DNA from 3 places in the Nocardia sp. NPDC058658 genome. Region 3 is predicted to be linked to each of the others. Evidence: riboswitches for the same ligand, from Rfam matches in the RefSeq annotation. Region 3 holds a riboswitch; each other region holds the start of a gene.

Region 1 (6,322 bases), on a different contig from region 3:
CGAAACTTATGTAATGCCAGTGCGGCACGGGGTCGGCTCGCGGGTACACCCTGACCGGATCCAGCGGGTCGGGGCCACCCAGCGTCCAGGAGATCAGTGTCCCCCATTGCTGACCTTCGGTATCGCCGTATATCGGCTGTAGCGCGTTTTCGATAGCCATGAGGCCGGACGGATCATCCACGGGCTGATCTTAGTGAATGTGGTTGATGTACAAGGGATTACACCAGGTCTACCCCACCGGCGTGAGTCGCAGCCTCTCAGCCAGTTCGTTGAAGATGTAGAAGTTGGGGATGGTGCTGACGGGGCCGAGGGACATCCAGACGCCGGCGAGTTTGATGCGGATGTGGCCGCTGCGGGCGTCGATGAGTTGGATGTCTTCCCAGGGGAGGGCTTGGGTGCGGTAGGTGAGGGCGTCGAGGGAAAGGGCGAGGTCGCCGAAGGCGACTGTTTCGCCATTGTCGATGGCGGCTACCGCGGCGGGGAGTTGGGTTGCGGTGACGGCGGATTGGATGGCGCGGGCCCATTCGCGGGCGCGGGCGAAACCCTCTTCGTCGATGGTCGCCTGCACACCGTTGGGGCCCGACAGTTCCAGCAGGTAGGTGACGGGGGTGGTGTCGTGGAAGGGGATCTCGTGCTGACGCACTTCGGTGCTGTCCCAACGGAATCCGGCCACCCGCTGCCCCGAGCGGTACACGGTGACGCCGTGGTCGAACAGGTCGATGCGGGCGGCGCGGTTCTGCCGGTTGATCACCCCGCGGCGCAGCGCGAGCAGCACGGGCGCGGCGGCGATCACCAGCAGTGCGATACCGCCCTGCCACGCGCCGACCGCGGCCACGATGACGCCGATGGTGGCGATGCAGCCCGCGACGATGCCGCAGCCGCGTACGAAGGTGTCGTCGGCGGGGGTAGCGAGAAAGGTGTCACGGTGCGCGCCGAGATGCTGATACTCCGCCATCAGGTGTATCAACTGTGTCAACGGCACTGCGTGCCGCCTTTCGGCTACGTCCTCCGGCCTGTTCGGAGTGATCACTCGTCCCTCCATGAGGCGTTTTCATCCGCGGCGAAGCGTATGCGAACGGGCGGAATATTGCCACCGGTACAGTTCGGAAATCCTGGCCGCGACCGGGCGGAATGGTTCTGCCGATGGTAAAGCGACGAAGAATCCCGCCGCAGCGCCTTGGTCGTACGGTATGGGCGGCAACTCTTCGAACTGACTAGGGTCGTTGACGTGAGGTTTCTTGACGAAGGCGAGCCCACCGCACCCGTGATCGTGTGCATCCACGGCATTCCGGGTTCGGTCGACTGGTTCGCGGGTGTCGCCGAGCGGATGACGACCGAATTCCGGGTGATCCGGGTCGACATGCAGGAGTTGGGCGCCGACGGCGACTTCGGCGCCGCCGCCCGCACCGCCCCGCTCACCGCCCTGTTCGCCGACCTCGAGCTCACCGATGTGACGGTGGTCGGCCACTCCTTCGGCGCCGAGATCGCCCTGGAACTCGCCGCCACGTCGAGCCGGGTTTCGCGCGTGGTGGTCGTCGGCCAGGCTCCCGACTATCGGGCCGCGCGCATCCCGACCGTCGCGAAGTGGGTTGTCCGCCCGTGGGCGGTTCGCCTGGCCCAGCGTTGGACGCCGGCCCCGGTGATCCGCCTCGGCGGCCGCCCGGGCTTCGCGCCCCGCTTCCGCTACGACTCGGCACCGGGCCTGGCCGAAGCCCTGGTCCGCGACTTCCGTGCCACCCTGCCCGCAGGCCTCGCCTACGCGGTCGGCGCCAGAGCCGACGACTTCGCCGCGGCACCCCTCGATACCCGCGCCGAAGCCCTCGCTCAACCCGTCCTCGTCGTCCACGGCCGCCACGACCACCTCTACGACAGCACCGAAACCCTCGTCCGTTTCGCCGCCGCCGGTGCGCAAACCCATCTCGTGGAACACGCGGGCCACTCACCGCAGGTGGAGCAGCCGGACGAATTCGTCTCCGTGCTCAGCGAATTCATCGCTAGAACCCGCTGACCGCCGAGACCACGAAGGTGTCAGGCACGCCCTGACCCATCGGCCCGCCCTTGTCGAATTGCGACGACACGACAAGCGCCCGATCGCCCGAATGCACCAGCGTCGTAGGAATACTCAGTGTGGGATCGTGGAATTCGCCTGCGCGGGTGGCGGTTGCGCCGTTGTCGGTGAGCGTCCAGCGGCTGATGGTGTTGTCGAGATTGTGGACGATCCACAGCGTGTTGTCGCGCAGCTCCAACCCGTCACCGTTGCGAGCATCGCCGCCGCTCAGCGCTACTTTTCGGATGGGCTCCGCGCCACCGGCGAGATCGATGCGATACAGCTCGGCCGCTGACATCGCGACGACGATCAGATACCGTCCGTCCCGATCGGCCGCAATGCCGTTGAGCGCGAACGCCTTCGGATCGCCGGCCATCGCGGTCAAATCGTAGGCGACAGTTAATTCACTACTGCCGATCGCGGCTTTGTAGACGACATTGCGAACGCTGTCGGTCAAATACGCCGTCCCGTCGGCGCCGAAGTCCAGATCGTTGACGAATCGTGGTGCGGCACCGGGCACGTCGAATCGCGCGAGCAGCGCCCGCGAGCCGGTGTCGTAAACACTCACTCCCACACCGGAATCGATCACCCACAGTCGACCATTCGAATCGACTTTCACCCCGTTCGCCGTCTTCCTCCCGTCGGCACCCGCGGGCAGGAAGACCTCCGCGCGCGCGGCGTTTGCACCCGCGCGATACACCGAACCATCGGCGAACGACCCGACGTAGGTGTCCCCGTTGCGCGGGTCTAGGCCGATGCCCTCGGGGTACACGGCGTTGCCGGGCAATTCGTACGCCGTGCTCAGCGTGGGCGCGGCGGGCGAGGTCCCGCACGCGGCGAGGGTCAGGCAGGCGGCGGCAAGGGTGACGGTTCGCAACATGGTGAAGCCTCTCGGTGATGTAATGGCAAACATCAATCAGTAGGCAGTAACGTAGATTAGAGTCGTTATGATCGTCAACAGGGTTACGAATTGATGGGCGGATATCATGCACGCATGACGTCCATGCCCGCCGCCGAGAGGCTCGGCTCGTACCTCAAGCGGGCCGAGCAAGCCCTGATCGCGACGAAGACGGCCGCGCTGAAACCGGCAGGCCTGACCGTCCCGCAGTACAGCGCGCTGATGTACCTCGCGGAGAACCCCGGCATCTCGGCCGCCGCCTTGGCGAGGCTGGCGGGCGTCACCCCGCCGACGATGAACACTGTCCTGACCAACCTGCAGGACCGCGGCCTCGTCGATCGCACCCCCCACGAGTGGCACAAGAACGTGCTGGAAACCCGCCTCACCGAGCAGGGTCGTGCGGTGATGAACGACGCCGACGCGCGCGCGATCGCAGTGGAGCGCACCCTCGCCGAGCAATTCACCGCAGCCGAGCTGGCGGTGTTGCGGGAGCTGCTCACCCGCAGCACGCAGGCGCTCGACGAGATCCGCGACAACCCGGCGTGACGAAAAAAGCCCGCCGGATGGTCTCCGGCGGGCTTTGAAGAACTTCAGGTCAGCTCTCTACGGCGACCTTCACCTTGCTCAGCGTCTCCTGCATTCCCGCAATCAGATCGGCTTCGAACTTCTGCTCGCCGCCCATGGCGACCTTGATCGTCTTGACCAGCCAGCCGGGCAGGCCCTTGGGATCGACGGTGCGGGTCTCGACGACGCGCGTGCCGGTAGCGGTGGGGGAGAGTTCGTAGGTCCAGGTCGTGCGGTTCTCGTTCATCCGGAAAGCGAACGCCGTGTTCGGCTCGAAGCGCACGATCCGCGAGGTGGTCGGGTAGATCTTCCAGCCGACCTTGTTGACGTTGACGGTGAACGCGCCTTCGCGCACGCCGCCGACCGCGACCATCTTCACCGTCGTCGGGCTGAACTCGGACATCCGGCTCAGATCGGACAGGACCGACCAGACCTTCTCCGGCGATGCGGCGATGTCGATGCTGGCTTCGAGAGTGTTCGGCAACGGTGCCTCCGGGATATACGTGACGGACTGTCACGCTCAGCATAGGCACCTGGTTTCCGCCCTACCTCCGCCCGTGGGCGGATTTTTCGCATGCTGGTCGGAAAGGTTTTCAAAATTATTGCGGCCGTTTACCTTTCGGAGCACGGTCACGAGTTCCAGCATCGAGCCCCGGCTTGCTGGGCGGCAACCCTCCAGCGGCGGCGGGGTGCTCCGGGTGACGACCGGATGGCGGGACTCACCTGCTGTAAGCGTCTTTCTGGAGGTCTATCCATGTCTGTAGTCCAACTCGACGCCACTCGCGCCCCGGAAGCGGTGGCGACCGCGTTCGTCGTGGTGGCCGACCGTTTCCTCGGGATCACCGCGGACGAGCGGGTACACACCGTCTCGGGGCTGGTGGCGCTGTTGCGCAGCGGTCGGTTCGTCGATCAGGAACTGGCCGTTCACCTGGGCCAGGGCATCACCCGTCACGATCTCGACTACCTGGAGCACGTGGCGGCCGTGCACGCACCGCAGGCGCGAGTCCGGGTGGTCGGCGAGATCGCCGAGCCTGCGCGCAGGCACCATGTGCACAAGTACCAGCACTCCAATGTGCTGTTGGCGGGGCTGCGGCGTATCGAGGAGAACGCCTTCGAAGCGGATCTGCGTCTGGACAGCGACAACGAACTGCTGCTCGACCACCAGACCGGTGAGCACGTGCAGGGCATTGTGGTGATCGAGGCGGTGCGGCAGCTGTTCCTTGCCGCGTTCGAACTCGAGTACGGGGTGCGCAGGCCGCAGGAGCACTTCTACATCGTGTGGAACAACGTCGACCTGCGGTTCACTTCGTTCCTGTTCCCGCTGCCCGCGACGCTGCACGCCCAGCTCACGCCGATCTCGATCGACGATCCGGGCAAGCTGCAGTTCGTCATCGAGACCGAGGTGCGCCAGTTCGACAAGACCGTCGCCGGCTCGCGTATCGAGTTCACCGCGCTGCCCAACGACCGGATCGCCCAGATCGAACGGGCGAAGGCGGCCAAAGCGGTCACCGCGCATCTGGGGGTGCCTGCGTGAGCGGTCAGCGCCCGAGGGCTGCGTTCTTCGACGTGGACGAAACCCTGATCACGGTGAAGTCGATGTTCACTTTCCTGCGATTCTGGCTCGCCGAGAACGGTGACGACGGCAGCGAATACGCCCGTGTCACCGACGATCTCAAAGCCAGGGCCGAGGCCGGTGCGCCGCGCGAGGAGATCAACCGGGAGTACTACCGGACCTACCGCGGTGTCGAGTACGCCGCGCTGGTGGCGGCCGGTCAACGCTGGTTCGACGAGTTCGCGGCCGAGGGTGCCGCGTTCTATGCCGATGCGGTGCAGGCACTGCGGGAGCACCGGGACTCCGGGGTTCGCACGGTACTGCTGTCCGGTTCTTTCGCACCGGCGATCGCACCCGTGGCCGCCGCGGTAGGCGCCGACCACATCATCGCCACCGAACCGCTGGTCGACGCGAACGGCGTGCTCACCGGCGAGGTGCGCGAGCCGATGATCGGCGCGGCCAAGGGGGAGGCGGTGGTGGAGTACCTGCGCGAGCACGGCATCAGCGCCAACGACACCTGGGGTTACGGCGATCACGGCACCGACCTGCCGTTCCTCTGGTTGGTGGCCCGCCCCGCCTACCGCGGCACCGACCCGAAACTGGTGGCCGCCGCGCGCAGCGGCACCTGGCGGCACCTGAGCGACCGCCTCGGCGACGCGACCGGCAACGAATTCTCCGATGATCGAAAGGTGGCTTCCGTATGGTGAAGCGTCTGTACGACCTGACCCCCACCACCCAGGGGCCGCTCTACCCGCCCAGTGAAATCGTGGATGCGGCAGGCGATTTCATCGTCGTCGGATTCCTGAACGAGGCCGGTCCCGATGGCTCGGTAGTCCGGCGCTGGGGCCGAGCCGTGGTCGCGGCCGACACCCCACTGCCCACCTTCGGCGAAAGTCTGCCCTACAAGGTGATTCATGAACTGCCGGAAGAACTCTCGGCCGAAGACAGCGACCTGGTCCTGCACACGCTCCCACTCCCGTTGCCCGCCAACAACTATCCCATCGTCTTCGCGCCCGACCAGCTACCGGCGGCCGCCACGGTCACCCGCCCCAGCTACCCCTTCCACGAAGTCCCCATCCCCGACCTGCGCCCCGAAGACGGCCGCAAACTCACCGCCCCCGTCACCCTCGGCGACTGGCTGAAAGCCCGCGGCACAGTGGAAGTCTCGATCACCGACGACGACCGCAACGCCCACTTCGCCTTCGAACTCGCCGGCCTGATCCCCGACTCCCTCTACACAGTGATGTCCCTCCGATCCCAC
Region 2 (6,322 bases), on a different contig from region 3:
CCAGTCTGGTCGCCAGGAGCGGGATTGCGATCATCGCGGGGATGGCGCTGGCCCGCAACACCAGTAGGGCGGTGCTACTGGTGCCGACGCCTTCGGGCGGCGCGAGTTGTACGCCGGTGTAGATCCCGACGAAGGAGCCGAGGACGGCAAGGCAGCTGAGGTAGAGCAGGGCCAGGCGTGGCGCGCGCAGCAAGGAGGCGAATGCGGTGAAGGCCGAGGCCGTCGATGCTGTCGAGTCGGCGCGTCGCCCTGGTTCGAGTACCGCCCGCAACAGCAGTGCCGAGATCGCGAAACCCGCCGCGCCGACCACGAACACCGCTTGCCAGCCGAACGCGGCGTCGACGAGTTGCGCGAACACCTGCGCGAGCACGCCCGCGCCGAGGAACGAGCTGGTCAGGCAGGTCAGGGCAAAGACCCTGCGCTCCGGCGCGATGCGTTCGGCGAGGTAGGCGAACGCGGCCGGTGCGAAGAACGAGGCCGTCAACCCCTGCACCACCCGCGCGGTGATCCCGGCTCCGAGACTCGGTGCCGCGATCACCGCAAGGGTGGACAAGGCCGTCGCCGCCAGACCCCCGACGATCACCGGGCGGCGTCCCCATCGGTCCGACAGCGGGCCGGTGACGAGGAAGCCTGCGCCGTAGGCGAGCCCGAAGGCAGTGGTTGTCCAGGTCACCGCGGCGCGGGTGGTGTCCCACGCCGCGGCCAGCTCGCCGAGCACCGGCAGCACCACGTAGAGCTGTCCGACGACGAGAATCCCGACGGCACAGATCGTCGCGACCGTCCGCCCCGTCGGCGCCCATGTCGCTTCAGTAGTCGCCGGCGAGCTCACGCGCCCGCTCCTGCGCGGCAGCGAACCCGACCTGCGGGTCCTCGGTGAGCACGGTGGGCGCGAAGCGGATCTCGGCGACGTCCTTCACGCCGATGAATCGCAACCAGTCGTGCACGAACGGGGTGGCGAAGTCGCTGCCGAACTGGATCGGCACGCCCGGCTGGTGCACGCCACTGGTGAACACCGTGACCGCGCGCTTGCCTTCCAGGAGCCCGCTGTAGCCGACCTCGGGATCGAAGCCGAATGCCCAGCCGGGCTGGGTGATGATGTCGATGTACTGCTTGAGGATGTAGGGCACGCCGTGATTCCAGATCGGGAGGTTGACGACGTAGAGGTCGGCGGCGGCGAACCGGTCGAAGACGGTGCGGGCCTGTTCCCAGGCGGCGACCTGTTCGGGGGTCTGTTCGGAGCCGGTGAACACGGCCAGTTTGGCCGCGGCGGCGTCGGTGCCGAAGTCGGGCAGTCCGGCTTCGAACAGGTCGAGCGTGTCGACCTGCAAGTCGGAATCCTTCGCTGTGAGCGCTTCGGTGAAAGTGGTTGCGATAGCACGGGATTGGCTGAGTTCGCCGCGTGCGGAGGCGTTGATGTGCAGCAGTGTGGTCATGAGAAAAGAAGTACCGAGCACGGCGAACCGCGACAATGATTTGTCGCACGCTGCGCGGATTGTCGAGTGCGCGCCGCAGTTTTTGTCTCGAGCTGATCGCAAAACACCCCGCGCCGAATCGTCGCAGCTAGCGCCGTATCCGAGTGCCGCGCAACCACATCGAGTACCCCGAAGTCGAAAAGGCCACGCCCGAATCCGCTGCTAGATTTCGGCCCACGGTCACGAGTATCAGCACGTTCGAGCCCCGGCTCGCTGATCGGCAACCCTCGCTTGCGGTGGGGTGCCCCGGGTGACGACCAGGCGATATCGATCGGGTATCGCAAGCGCTGTCTTCACGAAGGAAAACCAGCAATGAGCAAGTTCTCTCTCGGCTCGCGCCGTGGTCTCAAAATTGTGGCGGGTGCGCTGGCCGTGGCGGCTGCGGTCGCCGGGTGCAGTGACAGTAGCGAATCTACAGACGGCCCTGTCTATTTCGGCATCTCCGGCCCGAAGACCGGCCCCTCCGCCGAGTACGGTCGCCTGTGGCAGCAGGGTTTCGATCTGGCACTGGACGAGATCAACGCGGCGGGCGGGATCAACGGCCGCAAGGTCGAATTGAAGTGGGAGGACTCGCAATCCGACCCCAAGCAGACCGTCCCGATCGCCACCAAGTTCGTCGACGACAAGTCCATCATCGCCGAGCTCGGCGACTTCTCCTCGCCCGCCTCGATCGCGGCCTCGCCGATCTACAACCGCGGCAAGCTCGTTCAGTACGGCTTCACCAACTCCGCCGTCGACTTCACCAAGGCGGGCAACTACTCGTGGAGCCCCTCGATCACCCTCGATGTGTTCCAGGAACGCAATGCGCAGTGGGTGTCGACGAAGGCCAAGAAGGTCTCGGTCGTCTATCTCGAAACTGATTGGGGCAAGCAGGCTTTCAGCCTGTTCGAGAAGTTCGCCGCGCAGAAGGGTGTCGAGGTCGTGTACTCCTCGCCGATCCTGCCCGACTCCACCGATGTGAAGCCGATCCTGATCAAGGGCCGCGAAGCCGACCCCGAGGCGTTCGTGCACCTCGGTTACGGCCCCGACGGCGCGCTGGTGGTCAAGCAGCTGCGTGACGTGGGCTTCTCCGGCCAGTTCTTCGGCGGCCAGAACACCCCGCAGTTCATCTCGCTGGCGGGCGCGGCGGCCGAGGGCGACATCGTCAACGGCGTCTTCAGCCCGGCCGACCCGGACCCGAAGGTGCAGGACTTCGTCACCAAGTTCCGCAAGAAGTTCAACACCGATCCGGGCGACTTCAACGTCTACGCCTACGACGCCGTCAATGTGCTCGTCCAGGCCGCGAAGAAGGGCGGCGCGACGCGCGAGGGCATCCTCGAGGGACTGAAGACCGAGACCGCGTTCACCGGAATCGGTTTGGGCACTTTCGCTTTCGATCAGGAGACGCGTCGCCCCAAGGGCGTGTCCCCGCGTGAGCTGGTGCTCGAGGATGGCAAGTTCGTGCCGACCGGCAACCGCTGATGTTCGACACACTCATCGCCGGTGTGGTCCACGGCAACGCGTACGCGCTGCTCGCCGTGGGCATCACCCTTATCTTCGGCGTCACCAATGTCATCAACTTCGCGCACGGCGCGGTGTTCGCCCTCGGTTCCATGCTCGGCTGGTGGCTGATCGCCGAGCAGGGCTTTCCTCTGTGGCTGACCATCGTGCTCGTGGTCGCGGCCACCGCCATCGTCGGCATTCTCATCGATCTGCTGGCGGTGCATCCGCTGCGCAAGGCACCGGCCATCGGGGCGCTGTTGGCGACGGTGGCGGCTGGGTTGATCATCGAGAACCTGACCCAGATCGTGTTCGGTCCCGACACCCGACCGTTCCCACAGGTGTTGCCCACCAACAACTTCCAGCTCGGCGGGGTCCGTTTCGGCACCTCCGACCTGGTGATGTTCGCGCTCACCCTCGTGGTGATGGGTGGCCTGGCCGGTTTCCTGCGGTTCAGCCGCTACGGCCTGGCCATCCGCGCCACCGCCCAGGACCCGGACGCGGCCGCGCAGATGGGCATCGGGGTCGCGCGGATCAAGCTGCTCGCCTTCGCGATCGCGTCGGGCCTCGGTGGTCTGGCGGGCATCTTCGTCGGCATCTACAACTCCAATATCTCCCCGCACAGCGGCACACTGGCCGGGCTCACCGGGTTCGTCGCGGCCACCATCGGCGGGCTCGGGTCCATTCCGGGCGCGGTGATCGGCGGGTTCTTGCTCGGCATCGTCGAAGGCTTCGGCATCTACACCTTCGGTGACGGTTACCGCGACCTGATCACCTTCGGCGTGCTGGTGGCGTTCCTGGTGCTGCGGCCCGGCGGCCTGCTGGCCAAGGTGCCCGCGATCAGCGCCGAACCGCTCACCGGCACCTTCCTCGGGATCGGGCGGCAGTTGCGGGTGCGCTGGTGGCATGCGGTCATCGTGTTCGCGGTCGCCGCGATCGTGGTGCCGCTGGTGGTCGACGACTACGCCATCGTGGTGGGCACCCAGATCCTGGCGTACGCGATCGTCGCGGTGTCGATGACGCTGGTGGCGGGCTCGGCCGGGCAGTTGGTGATCGGGCAGGCCGGTCCGATCGCGATCGGCGCCTACACCTCGGCCGTCCTCACGGTGAACCACGACTGGCCGTTCCTGGCCGCCGCGCTCGCCGGCGGAGTGCTGGCGGCGGTGATCTCCTCGGTGCTCGCCGCGCCGCTGTGGAATCTCAACGGGCACTATGTCGCGATCGCCACGCTCGGGATCGGCATCGTGATCGTGGCGGTGATCCGCAACTGGGAATCGCTCACCCGTGGTTCCTACGGCATCTTCGGCATTCCGGTGCCGAGCGTCTTCGGCCACGAGTTCACCGAGAACACCGAGGTGTATCTGCTCGACCTGCTGTTCCTGGCGGTCACCCTCGCGGTGGTGGTCGGGGTACAGCGCTCGCGCCTTGGCACCGCCCTGCGCGCGGTCGGCGCCGACGAGGTGGCCGCGCGTTCCTCCGGTGTCCCGGTGCGCGACTACAAGGCGCTGGCTTTCGCGATCAGCGCCCTGTTCTCCGGGATCGCCGGTGCGCTGCTCGCCCACCAGTACAGCTACATCGATCCGACCGTGTTCAACCTGCCCATGTCCCTGCTGATCATCACCATCCTCGTGCTCGGCGGGACCGGTTCGCCCTACGGCGCCGTGCTCGGCGCGGTGGTCCTGATCGGCGTTCCCGAGGCGCTGCGTCTGGCGCCGGAGGCTCGCATCCTGCTCTACGGCGTGGTGCTGCTGCTGATCATCCGGTTCCGTCCGCAGGGCGTTCTTGTGAGGAGTGAACGTGTCAGAGTCGCTGCTTGAACCGGTGCTGGCCGTGCGGGGGCTGCGTAAATCCTTCGGTGGTGTGCACGCGGTCGACGGTGTCGAATTCACCGTGGCGCCAGGCGAATTCGTGTCGATCATCGGGCCGAACGGGTCAGGGAAGACGACGACGGTGAATCTCATCTCGGGTCTGCTCCGCCCCGACGCGGGCACGGTCGAGGTCGCGGGCAAGCGGCTGCGGGCGGGCTCGCAGGAGGCCGCGGCGGGTGCGGGGATCGCGCGCACGTTCCAGAACGGGCGCGTGTTCGGCAGTCTCACCGTGCGCGAGAACGTCGAGATCGGCCTGCACACGACCCTCACCGCGGGGCGGCCGTGGCAGTCGCTGGCGCGATTCCCGGTGCTGCGCTGGCTTCCGCTGCTGGCCGAGACCGCACTGGCGCTGGTGCCGACGCCGGCGGTGCGGGCCGAGCGTCGCGCCACCGACGCGCTGGTCGACACCCAGTTGGCCCGTTTTTCCGAACGGCTGGCGCCCCGCGCCGAGAACAACGCCTACACCCTGTCCTACGCCAACCGCCGTCGCACCGAGATCGCCAGGGCACTGGCCCTTCGCCCCACGGTGCTGCTGCTCGACGAGCCGGCGGCGGGCATGAATCAGACCGAGACCGCCGAGGTCGGGGCGCAACTCGCCCAGCTGAAAGCGGGCGGGCAGACGATCGTGCTCGTCGAACACAAGCTGGAATTGGTGAACGCGCTGTCGGACCGGGTGCTCGTGCTCGACGAGGGCCGCGTCATCGCCGAGGGCACACCGGAACAGATCCAGCACGACGAGCGGGTCATCGAGGCCTACCTCGGACGTCGCCGCTCGCGCACGTCCGCCGCGACCGGAGCAGAGAAGGTGACTGTCGGTGCCGATTGACGAAAAGTCCACGCCCATACTCGAATTCGACGAGGTCACCGTGCACTACGGCCCCTCGATTGCCCTGGACAAGGTCTCGCTCGCGGTCCGCCCCGGGGAGATCGTCTCGCTGCTCGGCGGCAATGCCTCCGGTAAGTCGACGACGATGAAGACCGCCCTCGGCCTGCTGCGCCCGACTTCCGGCGCGGTGCGGATCGACGGCGTCGACGTGAGTACCAGTTCACCCGCGACCAGGATCTCGGCCGGTCTCGCCTCGGTTCCCGAAGCGCGCCGGGTGTTTCCGGCGATGACGGTGGAGGAGAATCTCTACGTCGGTGGGTACATCCGCAAGGAACGCCGCGCGGTGCTGGTGGCGCGCGCCGACGAATTGTACGAACACTTTCCGCGTTTGCGCGAGCGTCGTACCCAGCAGGCGGGCACCCTCTCCGGTGGCGAACAGCAGATGCTCGCCTTCGCGAGAGCCTTGATGAGCAAGCCGCGGCTGATCTGCATGGACGAGCCCACCATGGGCCTTTCCCCGCTGTTCGTCGACCGCGTGCTGGACGAAATCGCCCGGCTCAACTCCGAATTGGGGCTGGCGATCCTCATCGTCGAGCAGCAGGCGGAGCTGGCGCTGTCGATCGCGCACTCGGGCAATGTCTTGCAGGGCGGCCGAATCGTCTTGCACGGCAGTGCTA
Region 3 (11,740 bases):
CGAGCAGGTGGGCGCCTGCGAGAGCCCGTAGCGCAGGGTGCCGCCGGGCTGCGGCGGACCGGCCTGGTCACCCTGATCTCCGGTGCCGCTCCCGCACGCCACCACAGTGGTCGCGGCGGCGAACACACCGGCGAACGCGGCGAGACGATGTCGAATCACTTGATAGCTCCAGACAATTCACGGCCTGCGGCCAGCGGACGGCTCGGAATGCGGCGGCGCAGCTCGGGCGCCACCTCGGCCTGGAACAGCTCGAGACTGTCCAGGTAATCGGCTTCGGTGCGGCCGTCGCGTTCGGCGGACAGGTGGATCACCTCGTGGCCGAACTGCTCGTGATAGCGGCCGACCTTGTCGATCACCTGCTCCGGGCTGCCGACCAGCGCCGACGAGCGGGCGATGAAGTCCTCGACGGTCTCGAACACCACCGGATTGCCGACCTTGCGCTGCAACGCGGTTCGCGCCTCGAACAGCGGGCGGAACACCTCGACGGCCTCCTGCGAGGTCCGGGCGACATGGAAACCCGCCGTGCCCGCGCCGACCAGGGCGTCGGCCGGGGCGTGACCATAGTGCGCCCAACGTTCACGGTAGTGGTGGATCAGCTCGGCGTACGGCTCGATCGGGTTGGTGACATTGGCCGAGAACACCGGATCACCGTGGCGCGCGGCCAGTTCCACCGACTCCCGGCTCGTCGCACTGCCGTGCCAGATCCGCACACGCGGCTGCAACGGTCGCGGCAGCGCCTTGGCCGAGGTGAGTGACGGCCGGAACTGTCCCGACCACGTCACCTCTTCGCTGTCCCACAGTGCCCGGAACAGTTCGTACCCTTCACGATTGCGCTCCCACTGGTCCTCGGTGGTGACGTGATAGAGCTGCGCCTGCGCCGCCCCGTTGCCCTTGCCGATGATCAGCTCGAGCCTGCCCTCGGACAGGTTGTCGAGCGTGGAGTAGTCCTCGAACGCGCGCACCGGATCGAGCAGGCTCAAGGTGGTGACCGCGGTGAACAGGCTGATCCGCGACGTGACCGCGGCGATATGGCTCAGCACCACCGGGGGAGCGGCGGACAGGAACGGGTCCTCGTGGCGCTCGCCGACGGCGAATCCGTCGTAGCCGAATTCCTCGGCGCGCCTTGCCTGTTCGATCACCTCGTGCAGGCGCTCACGCGTTGTCGGGACCACGCCGGTGACCGGATCGGGTACCCGGGTGATCAGTGTCATCAGCAGGAATTTCATGCGCGGGCTCCTGACCTGGAGAACGAACTCATGCGGTGGGCTTCTTCGGCAGGCCGGGCGGATTGACGCGCGACTCGGTGACCTTCTCCGAATCCAGGCCCCAGCGGTCGAGGACCTTCTGGTAGTTGCCGTCGGCGATGGCGTCGACCAGGGCCTTGTGCACGGCGGTATTGAGGCCGCTGTTCTTCTTGGTGAGCACCGCGATCTCCCCCTGCAGGGCGTCGCCTGCACCGGAGAAGGTGGCGATGAGCTTGGTTTCGCCGGTGGTCGTGGAGTGATAGACGCCGGTGGGATTGGGGCCGATGTAGCCGTCGAGGCGTTTCGAGGCCAGCGCCAGGTAGTAGTCGGTGATCTGCTGGTAGTAGGCGATGTCGATCGGCGCGAGGCCCTCGGCGACGTTCTGCTCGTTCCACTTCACGAGCAACTGTTCCTGATTGGTGCCCGCGCCGACACCGATGCGCTTGCCCACCAGGCTCTTGCGGTCGGTGAAGACCAGCGAACTGTCCTTCGGCACCTCGAGCGCGACATTGTCCTTGCGGTAGGTCGCGAAGTCGTACTTCTCTTTGCGCTCCTCGGTGACGGTCACGTTCGAGATGAACGCGTCCACCTCACCGGAGTCGACACGCACGAAGTTCTGCGTCCAATCGGCCACCTGCACATCCAGTTTCAGCCCGAGCTTGTCGGCGACCAGGGAGGCGAAGTCGACTTCGGATCCGACGACCGTCTTGTTGTCGGTGGCGTAGAACCGCAGCGGCGGCGCCGACGTACCCGCGCCGGTCACCACGAGGGTGCCGCGATCCCGAATCGCCTGCGGCACTTCGGCGGCGATCGCGTCGACCTTCGCCGCACGCACCCGTCCCTCCTGGGTCGGCGAAAGATCGAAGGTGACCGCGCCCGCCTGCACGGTGTCAGCGGACTCGGGATCGGCGCAGCTCGCGGTCAGCAGGGTGGCCGCGGAAATGATGCCGATCAGTGTGGAGAGCTTCATCAGTGTCGAAACCTGTTCGTGGGAAGGGTTACTCAGCGCACGCGCGACAGGAATGCCTGCGTGCGTGGATGTTCGGGATGGTCGAGGACCGTGGCGGCGTCGCCCTGTTCCACGATCTGTCCCTCGTCGAGGAAGACGACCGTGTCGGCGACCTCACGGGCGAACCCGATTTCGTGGGTGACGATCACCAGGGCGGTGCCGGTGGAGGCGAGATCGCGGATCACGGCAAGGACCTCGCCGACCAGTTCCGGGTCGAGTGCGGAGGTGGGTTCGTCGAACAGGATCAGCTGCGGTTTCAGAGCCAGGGCCCGCGCGATGGCGACACGCTGCTGCTGTCCGCCGGAGAGCCTGCGGGGGTAGGCATCCGCGAAATCGGCGAGTCCCACCCGGTCGAGGAGCTGTTTCGCCTCGGTGACCACCTCAGCGCGCGGACGACCCTGCGACGCGACCGGGGCCAGCACGACATTGTCGAGCACCGTGAGATGCGGGAACAGGTTGAACTGCTGGAACACGAAGCCGATCCGGCTGCGCTGGGCGCGCACCGCGTGGTCGGGCAGCGGACGCAGTGTGTTGCCGCGCTGCCGGTAGCCGATCAGTGTGCCGTCGACGTGCACGGTGCCCGCGTCCTGCGCCTCGAGGTGGTTCAGCACCCGCAGCAAGGTGGACTTGCCCGACCCGGACGGCCCGATCAACGCCACCACCTCGCCGGTGCGCACCGCCAGATCGACACCGCGCAACACCTCGGCTCCGTTGTAGGACTTACGGATTCCCCGTGCCTGTACCGCGGCGGTCATCGGGTGGCTCCTCGGGGTGCGACGGCGATCTCGGTGACCTTGGCGCGAACCCGCTGCCACGGTGTCGGCGGCAACTCACGCTGCGCGCCCTTGGCGTAATGGCGTTCGATGTAGAACTGGACGATCGTCAGCGCGGTGGTGAGCACGATGTACCAGGCGGTGGCCACCATCAGCAGCGGCACCACCCGGCCGTTGCGGCCGAAGATCACCTGCACCTGGTAGAACAGCTCGGCGATCGCCATCACCGACACGATCGAGGTGCCCTTGAACAGGCTGATCACCTCGTTGGCCGCATTCGGCAGGATCGAGCGCATCGCCTGCGGCAACACGATGGTGCGGAACTGCCGCCAGCGCGGAATACCCAGCGCCGCAGCGGCTTCCAACTGCCCGCCGTCGACGGCGAGCAGACCGGCCCGGATCAATTCGGCCGAATACGCTGCCTGATGCAGGGCCAAGCCGATTACCGCCGCGGTGAAACCGCTGATCACGCCGTTGACTTCGAAGTCGAAGAACGCGGGCCCGAACGGAATGCCCACCGACAGCCGGGGGTACAGGTAGGCGATGTTGAACCAGAACAGCAGCTGCACGATCAGCGGGATCGAACGGAACGCCCAGATGTAGGTCCAGGCGATCACCCGCAGCACGGGATTGTTCGACACTCGCCCGATCGCGAGCAGGGTGCCGATCGCGAAACCGAGGACGGTGCCCCACAGCGTCAGCTCGAGGGTGACCTGGAGGGCGGCCAGCACCGACTTCGCGGTGAAGTACTGGGCGAAAGTGCCCCAGTCCCAGCCAGGATTGGTGATCAGGCCGTGAGCGAACTGTGCCACCAGCAGCAGCGCGATCACCGCTACGACCCACCGCCACGGGTGCCAGGATCCGGCGATCCGGGGTAGGTCGCCTGCGGATTCCAGCTCAGCGGGCGCGTCGCCAGGCGGGGCGGTCTCGGCGCCGGAGACAGTGGACGCGGTCAGCACGAAAAACTCCTCCATCGATCCCGGCAGAAGCACCCGCACCCTCGAAGGGCGGGTTGCTGCGACGTCGTAGAGCCGGGTCTCTCGGTCGCTCTGGATGGTTGTGCTCGCCGGCCTCGCGGCCCGAGCTGAATCAGCATGTGACACAGGTGTCGTGGTCGCAACGGTAGAAATCAGCGTGAGCGCAGGGGTTGGAACCGGCCGCCGGGGTGGCCACAATTGCCCCGGTTCGGTTCGCTGTGGGATTGCGACGCGCCGAACGGTCGGTTACTTCACCTCTCCTGATTCACCCATCGCAGGCGGTAGCGTCGGCCTTCTCTGCGTCGATGAGGAGTACGTCGTGAACATGGGGCGTCGTTGCACCACACTGACCGCGCTGACGGCCTGCGCCGCCGCGCTGCTGCTGACCGCGCCATCGGCCGCCGCTGAACCGGCCGCGCCGGTGACGCCCGCCGTCACCAGGGACGCGCCGAGCACCACTCCAGCCGCGGGTCCGGGCGATCTCCTCGGCGCCTACCAGACCGTCGTCGAGACGCTGAAAGCCATGGGTATTCAGCCGTTCCTCTATCCGACGGTCGCCGCGAACTGCACCGGTGACGGCGCGGGCCTCGTCCCGGCGGTCGCGGGTGCGGTGCCGGGTCCGTGGCCGACGAACACGCTGCCCATCCCAGGCCTCGACCTGTCGGCGGTGAAGTCCGGCCAGACGCTGTTCACCTTCCTGCCCTACGGACTCGCCCCCGACACGGCCGCCACGAAGACCTCCGGGATGCAGGTGGCCTGGCTCAACATCAGCACCGGCCGCGGCGGGATGGCTTCGATGGGGCCCATCGCCGACATCGTGCGGGCGATGGTTCCGCCCGAGGTTCCTGTCGAACTGCGGCCGCTGGCTGAAAACGCGATTCGCGACTTTCTCTTCGCCGCTGTTCCCGTCGGTGGCGTGCGTGCGGTGCCTGTGGACACTGGGCGTGGCACTGTGCTGGCTGCCGTCTTCGGAACCACTGACAACGCGGGGCGGTCGTGCTTCTTCTTTCCGACCGTCGGCATCACTGAGGTTCCTTGAAACCTGCCAGGCGCCGTCGCGCGGTTGAGGCACCCTCCGTGGCGACAGTCGTTCGCTTATGGAGCGGTGAAGATGTCGTGTGTGCCTATTCGCCGCCAGATCACAGGGGCCTCACCCGTCGTCACCGAGTCGCCGTAACTGAACGTCGCGCGCCCGTCCGGCGCCCACGTCATCTCCCAGATGTTGTCGTAGCCCTTCATCTTCTTGACGCGCAGTCCAGGGCGGAACCCGGCTCCGGCGCGCAGATCTTCGACCAGGATCGACACCGATCGTAGGTAGGCTACTTGCTGATCGCGAGTCAACTTTTGCCAATCTCGGGTGAAGAGCGTCAACCAGGCATAGGGGGGCATCAGTGCCGCTCGGGCTGGATCTCGGCCAGGTCGATGCCTGCGGAGGCGGCCAGTCCTCGCAAGAACGAGTCACCGTCTTCGAAGACCTCGTGCGGGACGCCCGCGGCCAGTTCCTGGTCAGCTTCTTGCTCTTTGCGCTGCCATTCCGGGGTAAAGAACCATGCCTGATCGACCGGGATCGACCGATAGCCGCGCACCGTGACATCACCAGCCTCGCTGACCGTGAATTCCAGTTCGTCATCCTCGCGAACATGCAGGACGGCACGGATTTCCTGAGGCAGAGTCACTTGATGGCGACTGCCTCGGATGCGTGCACGGACGCTCATCGCGGTCATGCCACAGGGTAGCGCGGTGCAACGGTGCTACAGAAGTCGACGGCCGCCAATTGTGTCGACAAGCTGGTACTCGGTCAGGCGCGGCGGGCGATGGCCTCGTCGGGAGCGACCAGGGGGCGCTGCTTCCAGCGGAGGCGGCCGGTTTGGTGGCGGTGGTGGGAGCGGGTCCACAGGGATAGGTAGTGGGCCACTGCTACCGGGTGGGCCAGGGCTGAGGCTAGGTCGGAAGGTGTTGGGGGGCGGCGGGTTTCGATGGTGCGGGCGGTGAGGCGGCTGGTGACTGCGGCCAGGTAGCCGAGGATTCCCGCGCGGCGGGTTCGGCCGCGGCCGAGTAGGGCGGCCAGTGGGGGGATCCAGTAGGCGAGGGCGGCGAGGATGCCGATGACGGTGCCGGTGTCGCGGCGGCCGCCGTAGGCGGACCAGAGCCAGCGGGTGTAGCCGTCGGTGAGTTCGGCGGGGCCGGTGTACATGCGGGTGCTGGCGGCCGGGCCGGCGGTGACCAGGGCGGTGCGGTGGCCTGCTCGGCGCATCGAGCGGGCCAGGTCGAGATCTTCGGTGGCGCTGGCGGCTACGGCCGCGTGCCCGCCCGCGGCGCGGTAGGCCTCGGCGTCGACGGCGAGGAACTGGCCGCAGGCGACGGCGGTCGAGGGGCGCAGGCTGTGGTTGGCGGGGCCGACGGGCAGGGTCGATGCCCATGACCAGGCGAGCAAGGGCTGGACCAGGCGTTCGGTGGTCGAACCCGCTTCTTGGATCGGCCAGGCCGAGACCAAACCCGCTCCGCGCCTGCGCAATTCGGTGACCGCTGCCGCGACGGCGTGGGGTGCCAGGCGCACATCGGCGTCGACGAAGACCAGGGCCGCCGCGTCGGTGCGGGCGGCCAGGCGCGCGCACGCGGCGGCCTTGCCGGTCCAGCCGGGAGCGGGATGGGCGGCCGAACGCAGGACAGTAAAACGTTCGTCACCGGCGATCGCGGCCAGGGCGGCGTCGTAGGTGCCGTCGGTGGAGGCGTCGTCGAGGATCAGCACGTGCAGGCGGGGGACGCCGGTCTGGGCCCGCAGGTCGGCGATCAGGGCGGGCAGGCGCTCGGCTTCGTCGCGGGCGGGCACGCAGACAGTGACCGGTTCGATCACGCCTGCGACGCCGCGCGGCAGGGTACGCAGGGTGAGCAGGTTGTAGGCGGCGGTGCTCGCGCCGAGCGCGGCAAGGCCGGTGCCTGCCCAGGTCAGGTAGCGGGCCGCCGCGCCCATGTCAGCGGCCCAGTCTGCGTTGGGAGATCTCGCGCCACATCTCCGAGGGGGAGAAACCGCCGCGGGGGGCGTGTGGTGGGGCGGGGTTGCGGTCGCGGAACGCCAGCCCGGCGATCAGCGCGGCCACGGCGAGGGTGATGCCGCCGACGATGCCCGCCCAGCCCGCGAACGAGCGGGTGTTGGGGTCGGCGTATTTGACCTCGGCGCGCAGGGTGGACACCTCACCGGCGGGCAGCTTCCACGACACGGTGTTCTCGCTGTTGGCGGTTTCGCGGGTGCCGTTGGTCTTGGCGACGCGCGCGGGGAACGCGATGGAGAACTGCACGTCCGAGCCGTGCGGCGGCACCGATTCCAGATTGACCCGGCCGGTGAGACTCACCAGGTCACCACTGCGCTGGAACTCGAGGGTGAACATGCCCTGCGTCTGATCCGACAGTCCACCGAGCTGGCCCACCTCGCCGAAGGACAGATCGTCGAAGAACACCTGGGTGCCGACGTAGCCGTCCTGGTTGTAGTTCTCCACCCGCACTTTCGACGACAACTGGTCCGGCGACTTCAGCTGTGGTCCCTTGTCCTCGGGCCCGGTCGGCACCACCGCGGCGACGATCCGCCCCGACACGCGGTCGTTCGACGACACCCCCATCGACACCTGCACGCGCAGGCACCCGGCCAGCGCGGGCACCAGCAGTGCCAGCAGGACGGCAACGGCCGCGACGCGCCGCGCGGGCACGGAACGGCGTGGCGAAGGAGTGGGCATGTCGGCGACGGGACTCGGCTGCACGGTTGACATCGTGCCAGGCTCAGGCCGCAGAGCCCACACGACGGGCCCACCGACCGCGCCGATCAGGCATTTTCGGGTCGATCCGAGGTGTGTCGGGGCGGGTTCGGGCGCGCACACCGCATCAACAGGGGGATTCCGAGCACGCCCAGACCGCAGAAACCCCAGACCGCCGACGCGGGCAGACCGAGGAACGCCGCGTGCGCGAGGGTCGAGCCGAGCCAGGTCCACGCGAACACCGCGACCGGGACTGCCACCGACCGGTCATGCGGTGGTGCGAGAACTCGATCGAGCAGGGTGAGCAGCACCCCCATGACAGCGGCGACGAGCGCCCAGCCCAGATAGTTCGTGTACGGGATCTGGGGCAGACCGGGAAGCCCGGCGTCGGTGACCGCCCAGGTCCACTGGCCATCGGCGACCATCTGCGGATCGAGGAACAGATCCCACCCGACCGCGCCGAGGGCGAACAGACCCACCCGTCGCACGAGCCTGTCGGACACGAGGATGCCCGCGACGATCCAGATCGGGTACAGCCCACCGGTCCAGGCGAGCGGCACCACCAGCGGAACTTCGGCGAGCGCGGGTCCGAGCCGATCGACGGCGTAGGCATAGCTACCGAACGGGAATCCGGTCGCGGTGCCGATGATCTCGGCGGTGAGCCCCAGGCCGGACACGATGACGAAAAACCCGGTAGCCCACCGCAATCCGCGCGTCGTAGCCGCGTGCAGCAACGCGGTCGCGGCCGACAGCACCACGACAGCCACCGTGATCCGGTCGCGCACCACGCCCGCGCTCAACGGGTACGTGATCTGCACGAACACCAGCGCCAGCGCGGTGGCGGCGGGAATCGCTCGGCAGGGATTTACGCGTAGCCAGTCGCGGATCTCGACGACACCGCGACGCAGTGTCCTCACCCGCCGATCGCGGGCGGTGTCAGTCACCGACGCCACCGAACGACCGACCCGGCGCCCGCGTGCCGAACCGGTGCGCACCGCTGCGGGCACGCGAAGTCGGCACTCTCGGTCGACGGAGTCTGCTGCGACGCGCTCATCGTTTGCGTGGCAGCGTGAACCGGGACTTTCGGCGATCGCCGAGAACCAATCGCGCCGCGCTGCGACCGCTGGCTCCCGACACACCACCGCCGGGATGGGTGGACGCGCCGGTCAGATACAGGCCGGGCGCGCCGGGGACACGCTGTCCCGACAACTCGGGCAGCGGTCGCCACAGCATCATCTGATCCAGGGACATCTCCACGTGCATCACATTGCCGCCGCGCAACCCCATCTCCCGCTCGAGATCGACCGGCGTCTGCACGAATCGATGACGCACCGACGATGCGAAACCCGGTGCGTACCGGTCGACTTCGGCGATGATCCGATCCGCCTCGTGCTCGGCGTGTGCTGCCCAGTCGCTGCCGTCGGCGAGCTCGTAGGGATGCCACTGCGCCCACAGCGACAGCTGATGTTCGCCGGCGGGGGCGAGGGACGGGTCGAGCGCGCTGAAACTCATCGCCAGCACCACCGGGCGCGGCGGCAGCGACCCGGCCAGTGCGGCGCCGTGCGCCAGCCGGAGCTGTCGCCGGTCGGAGACGAGGAACTGCAGCCCACGGGCGGATTCGGCGGGGGAGGCGCCGGGGTATTCGGGTAGCCGGTCGGTCGCCAGCCGCACCACCATGCCGATGCCGGGGCCGACCCGGATGCGCCGCTGCCAGTCGTCGAGGATCTCGGGGTCGAAATCGCCCGCGCGCAACAGGTCGAGCGTCGACAGGATGTGGGAGCCCGCGATCACCGTGTCGGCGTGCAGGGTCCGGCCCGACGCGGTCGTCACCTGCCACCCACTGCTGGACCGGCGTAGCGCGGTGACGGCGTCACCGGTGTGCAGCTCGCCGCCGTCGGCCCGCAGCCGCGCGATCAACGCCGCGCTGAGCGCCCCACTTCCCCCCACAGCACGGCCGGGCGGCAAGGTGTGCATGAGCGCGGCGAATCCGGCCATCGGCGCGGTCCCCGGTTCCGACATCGGCGGACCCGACTGCGCGCCGAACCACGCCAGCGACGCCTTGAGCCGTTCGTCGTCGAACCAGAAGTCCAACAGCGCGTCACCGGCCTGCAGGAACTCCCGCGACAGTGCCGATCCACCGGCCCGCGCGTCCAGCCCCCAGAACGAGCGAACGAGCCTGCCCGGCGTCGGCGGGCCACCGAACGAGCGCATCACCCGCGCGCTGCGCTCGCCCCACACCCCGACGAACCGGCGATATGCGTCAGCGTCCTTGACACCACACGCCGTCGCGATCGACGCGCACGTCTCGTCGAGATCACGGTGGAAGACGATCGGCGGGCGCACACCGTCGGACGGGGTGAACCCCCACGGATCACAGTCGAGATAACGCAATCCGAACCGCTCGAGCTCGAGCTCCTCGATGATCCCGGTGTGCCGGATCATGATGTGCGCCGAAGAACCGCGATCCACAAGATGGCCGGGAAACCGTTCCACCGTCGACACCGCGCCACCGGGCACCTCATCGCGTTCGAGCACCTGCACCCGGTGCCCGGCCCGCGCCAGATAGCAGGCCGCGACCAGCGCGTTGTGGCCGGACCCGACCACCACCGTCGTCATGGGTTCGACGGCGGCATCGGCAGCCTGCGCCCGAGAATGGCGAAGGGCCTTGTATCGCCCGCGAACACGAAATTGCGGATCACATCGGTGAATCCCGCCCGTCGGTACAGATTCCAGGCCCGGTTCGCCTCCTCCGGGACCTCTGGCGTCGACAGCAGCACGGCGGCCTCGGTGCGATCCGCCAGTAGTCGCTCGAGCAATCGCGCGCCGATCCCGCGTCCCTGCGCGGCGGGATGGACGTGCAGCTCGGTGAGCTCGAAGTAGTCGGCCAGCAGGTCGCGCGCGGCCGCATCGGGCCACCCGCACCGGCGCATCCCGGTCTGGACCTGCTGATGCCACCACTGTCGCGGGGCGCCGCTGTAGCCGTAGGCGATGGCCAGAATCGGCGCGGTGCGCAGGTCGACGCCACCGGCATCGTCGGGCAGCACCGCGGCGACGGCGCGCCAACCGGTCCTTGTGGTGTGCTCGGTCCACATCGGGGCGCGATGGTGTTCGGTGCCGCGCGGGTACTCCATGGCGGCCACATAGACCGAGAGTGCGTCGTGCAGGCGCGCGCGCAAGGCGGCGACGCTCAGGTCGACGACGACGGGTGCGGGGGTGTGATTCGGCTTGACGGCTGTCATGGCTCTCGTCGATGGCGCGCGGACGGGGAAAGTTGTCAGTGGGTGTCCCTATATTCAATCTCAATTCAAACGTTCGAATGCTAGTTCGATCAGTGCGAGGGGCGAAAGGGGCAGCAGATGGCTGGTCACAACGATGGTCGAGCACACGCGAGCCACGACGGGCGCGCCGGTGGACTACTACGCCAGGCCGACGCGCTGCTCACCGATTCCGCCTGGGAGCACGAACCGGGGGAGCGATTCCGTACCGCCTACCTGGCCGCGCTACGCGGTGCGGGTTCGATGATCGCGCTCACCGGAGCCGACCGGGCGCCACGTGCGCGCTCGCGCAGCGCCTGGGTGTTACTGCGACGCGCCAGCCCGGAGTTCGTGATGTGGGCCGACTACTTCGAGGCGCACTCGCAATTACGGGCCGCGTTGGAGGCCGGATTGGACCGTGCGATCACCGACACACAAGCAGATGAGTTCTGCTCACGGGTGGGCGCATTCCTCTACGACGTCGACGATGCGCTGGTAGCCGCGGCCAAGAGCCTCCCGCAGCCGAGTCGTGGCCGCGACATGACCGCTTAGTTATGACCGAGTAGGTGGTACGCCACCGATCGAACTCGTATCATGGGGAGCAGATAGCCGCCAAGGTCGGCTACCCGTCGCCTACCCGGAGGCGACCAGCCACGCCTAGTGCCGGGGGAGGTACCGTGCCACTCTCCGAGCACGAGCAGCGCATGCTCGAACAGATCGAGAGCGCTCTCTATGCT

What was found. Region 3 has a riboswitch for S-adenosylmethionine ahead of ACFWUP_RS18755 (amino acid ABC transporter permease). Riboswitches for the same ligand answer to the same signal wherever they lie in the genome.
Region 1: it holds a riboswitch for S-adenosylmethionine, as region 3 does, so the genes downstream of both, ACFWUP_RS27265 (AfsA-related hotdog domain-containing protein) here and ACFWUP_RS18755 (amino acid ABC transporter permease) in region 3, are expected to answer to the same signal.
Region 2: it holds a riboswitch for S-adenosylmethionine, as region 3 does, so the genes downstream of both, ACFWUP_RS27300 (ABC transporter substrate-binding protein) here and ACFWUP_RS18755 (amino acid ABC transporter permease) in region 3, are expected to answer to the same signal.

Annotation. Positions count from the first base shown of each region.
Region 1 is NZ_JBHXRR010000027.1:169-6,490, forward strand. It holds gene ACFWUP_RS27235 (suppressor of fused domain protein) at 1-181, opposite strand, end outside; gene ACFWUP_RS27240 (DUF6585 family protein) at 230-982, opposite strand; gene ACFWUP_RS27245 (alpha/beta fold hydrolase) at 1,229-2,008, shown strand; gene ACFWUP_RS27250 (SMP-30/gluconolactonase/LRE family protein) at 1,995-2,927, opposite strand; gene ACFWUP_RS27255 (MarR family winged helix-turn-helix transcriptional regulator) at 3,042-3,491, shown strand; gene ACFWUP_RS27260 (SRPBCC family protein) at 3,541-3,993, opposite strand; SAM riboswitch class IV at 4,138-4,250, shown strand; gene ACFWUP_RS27265 (AfsA-related hotdog domain-containing protein) at 4,264-5,043, shown strand; gene ACFWUP_RS27270 (HAD family hydrolase) at 5,040-5,768, shown strand; gene ACFWUP_RS27275 (hypothetical protein) at 5,762-6,322, shown strand, end outside.
Region 2 is NZ_JBHXRR010000027.1:8,028-14,349, forward strand. It holds gene ACFWUP_RS27290 (MFS transporter) at 1-829, opposite strand, end outside; gene ACFWUP_RS27295 (FMN-dependent NADH-azoreductase) at 807-1,433, opposite strand; SAM riboswitch class IV at 1,651-1,765, shown strand; gene ACFWUP_RS27300 (ABC transporter substrate-binding protein) at 1,785-2,933, shown strand; gene ACFWUP_RS27305 (ABC transporter permease) at 2,933-4,768, shown strand; gene ACFWUP_RS27310 (ABC transporter ATP-binding protein) at 4,749-5,645, shown strand; gene ACFWUP_RS27315 (ABC transporter ATP-binding protein) at 5,635-6,322, shown strand, end outside.
Region 3 is NZ_JBHXRR010000012.1:75,499-87,238, forward strand. It holds gene ACFWUP_RS18735 (ABC transporter substrate-binding protein) at 1-159, opposite strand, end outside; gene ACFWUP_RS18740 (LLM class flavin-dependent oxidoreductase) at 156-1,226, opposite strand; gene ACFWUP_RS18745 (ABC transporter substrate-binding protein) at 1,255-2,214, opposite strand; gene ACFWUP_RS18750 (amino acid ABC transporter ATP-binding protein) at 2,247-3,008, opposite strand; gene ACFWUP_RS18755 (amino acid ABC transporter permease) at 3,005-3,895, opposite strand; SAM riboswitch class I at 3,994-4,086, opposite strand; gene ACFWUP_RS18760 (hypothetical protein) at 4,329-5,042, shown strand; gene ACFWUP_RS18765 (hypothetical protein) at 5,099-5,308, opposite strand; gene ACFWUP_RS18770 (AbrB/MazE/SpoVT family DNA-binding domain-containing protein) at 5,392-5,727, opposite strand; gene ACFWUP_RS18775 (glycosyltransferase) at 5,802-6,974, opposite strand; gene ACFWUP_RS18780 (LppM family (lipo)protein) at 6,976-7,731, opposite strand; gene ACFWUP_RS18785 (carotenoid biosynthesis protein) at 7,818-8,636, opposite strand; gene ACFWUP_RS18790 (phytoene desaturase family protein) at 8,800-10,365, opposite strand; gene ACFWUP_RS18795 (GNAT family N-acetyltransferase) at 10,362-10,988, opposite strand; gene ACFWUP_RS18800 (SAV_6107 family HEPN domain-containing protein) at 11,106-11,555, shown strand; gene ACFWUP_RS18805 (DUF3040 domain-containing protein) at 11,681-11,740, shown strand, end outside.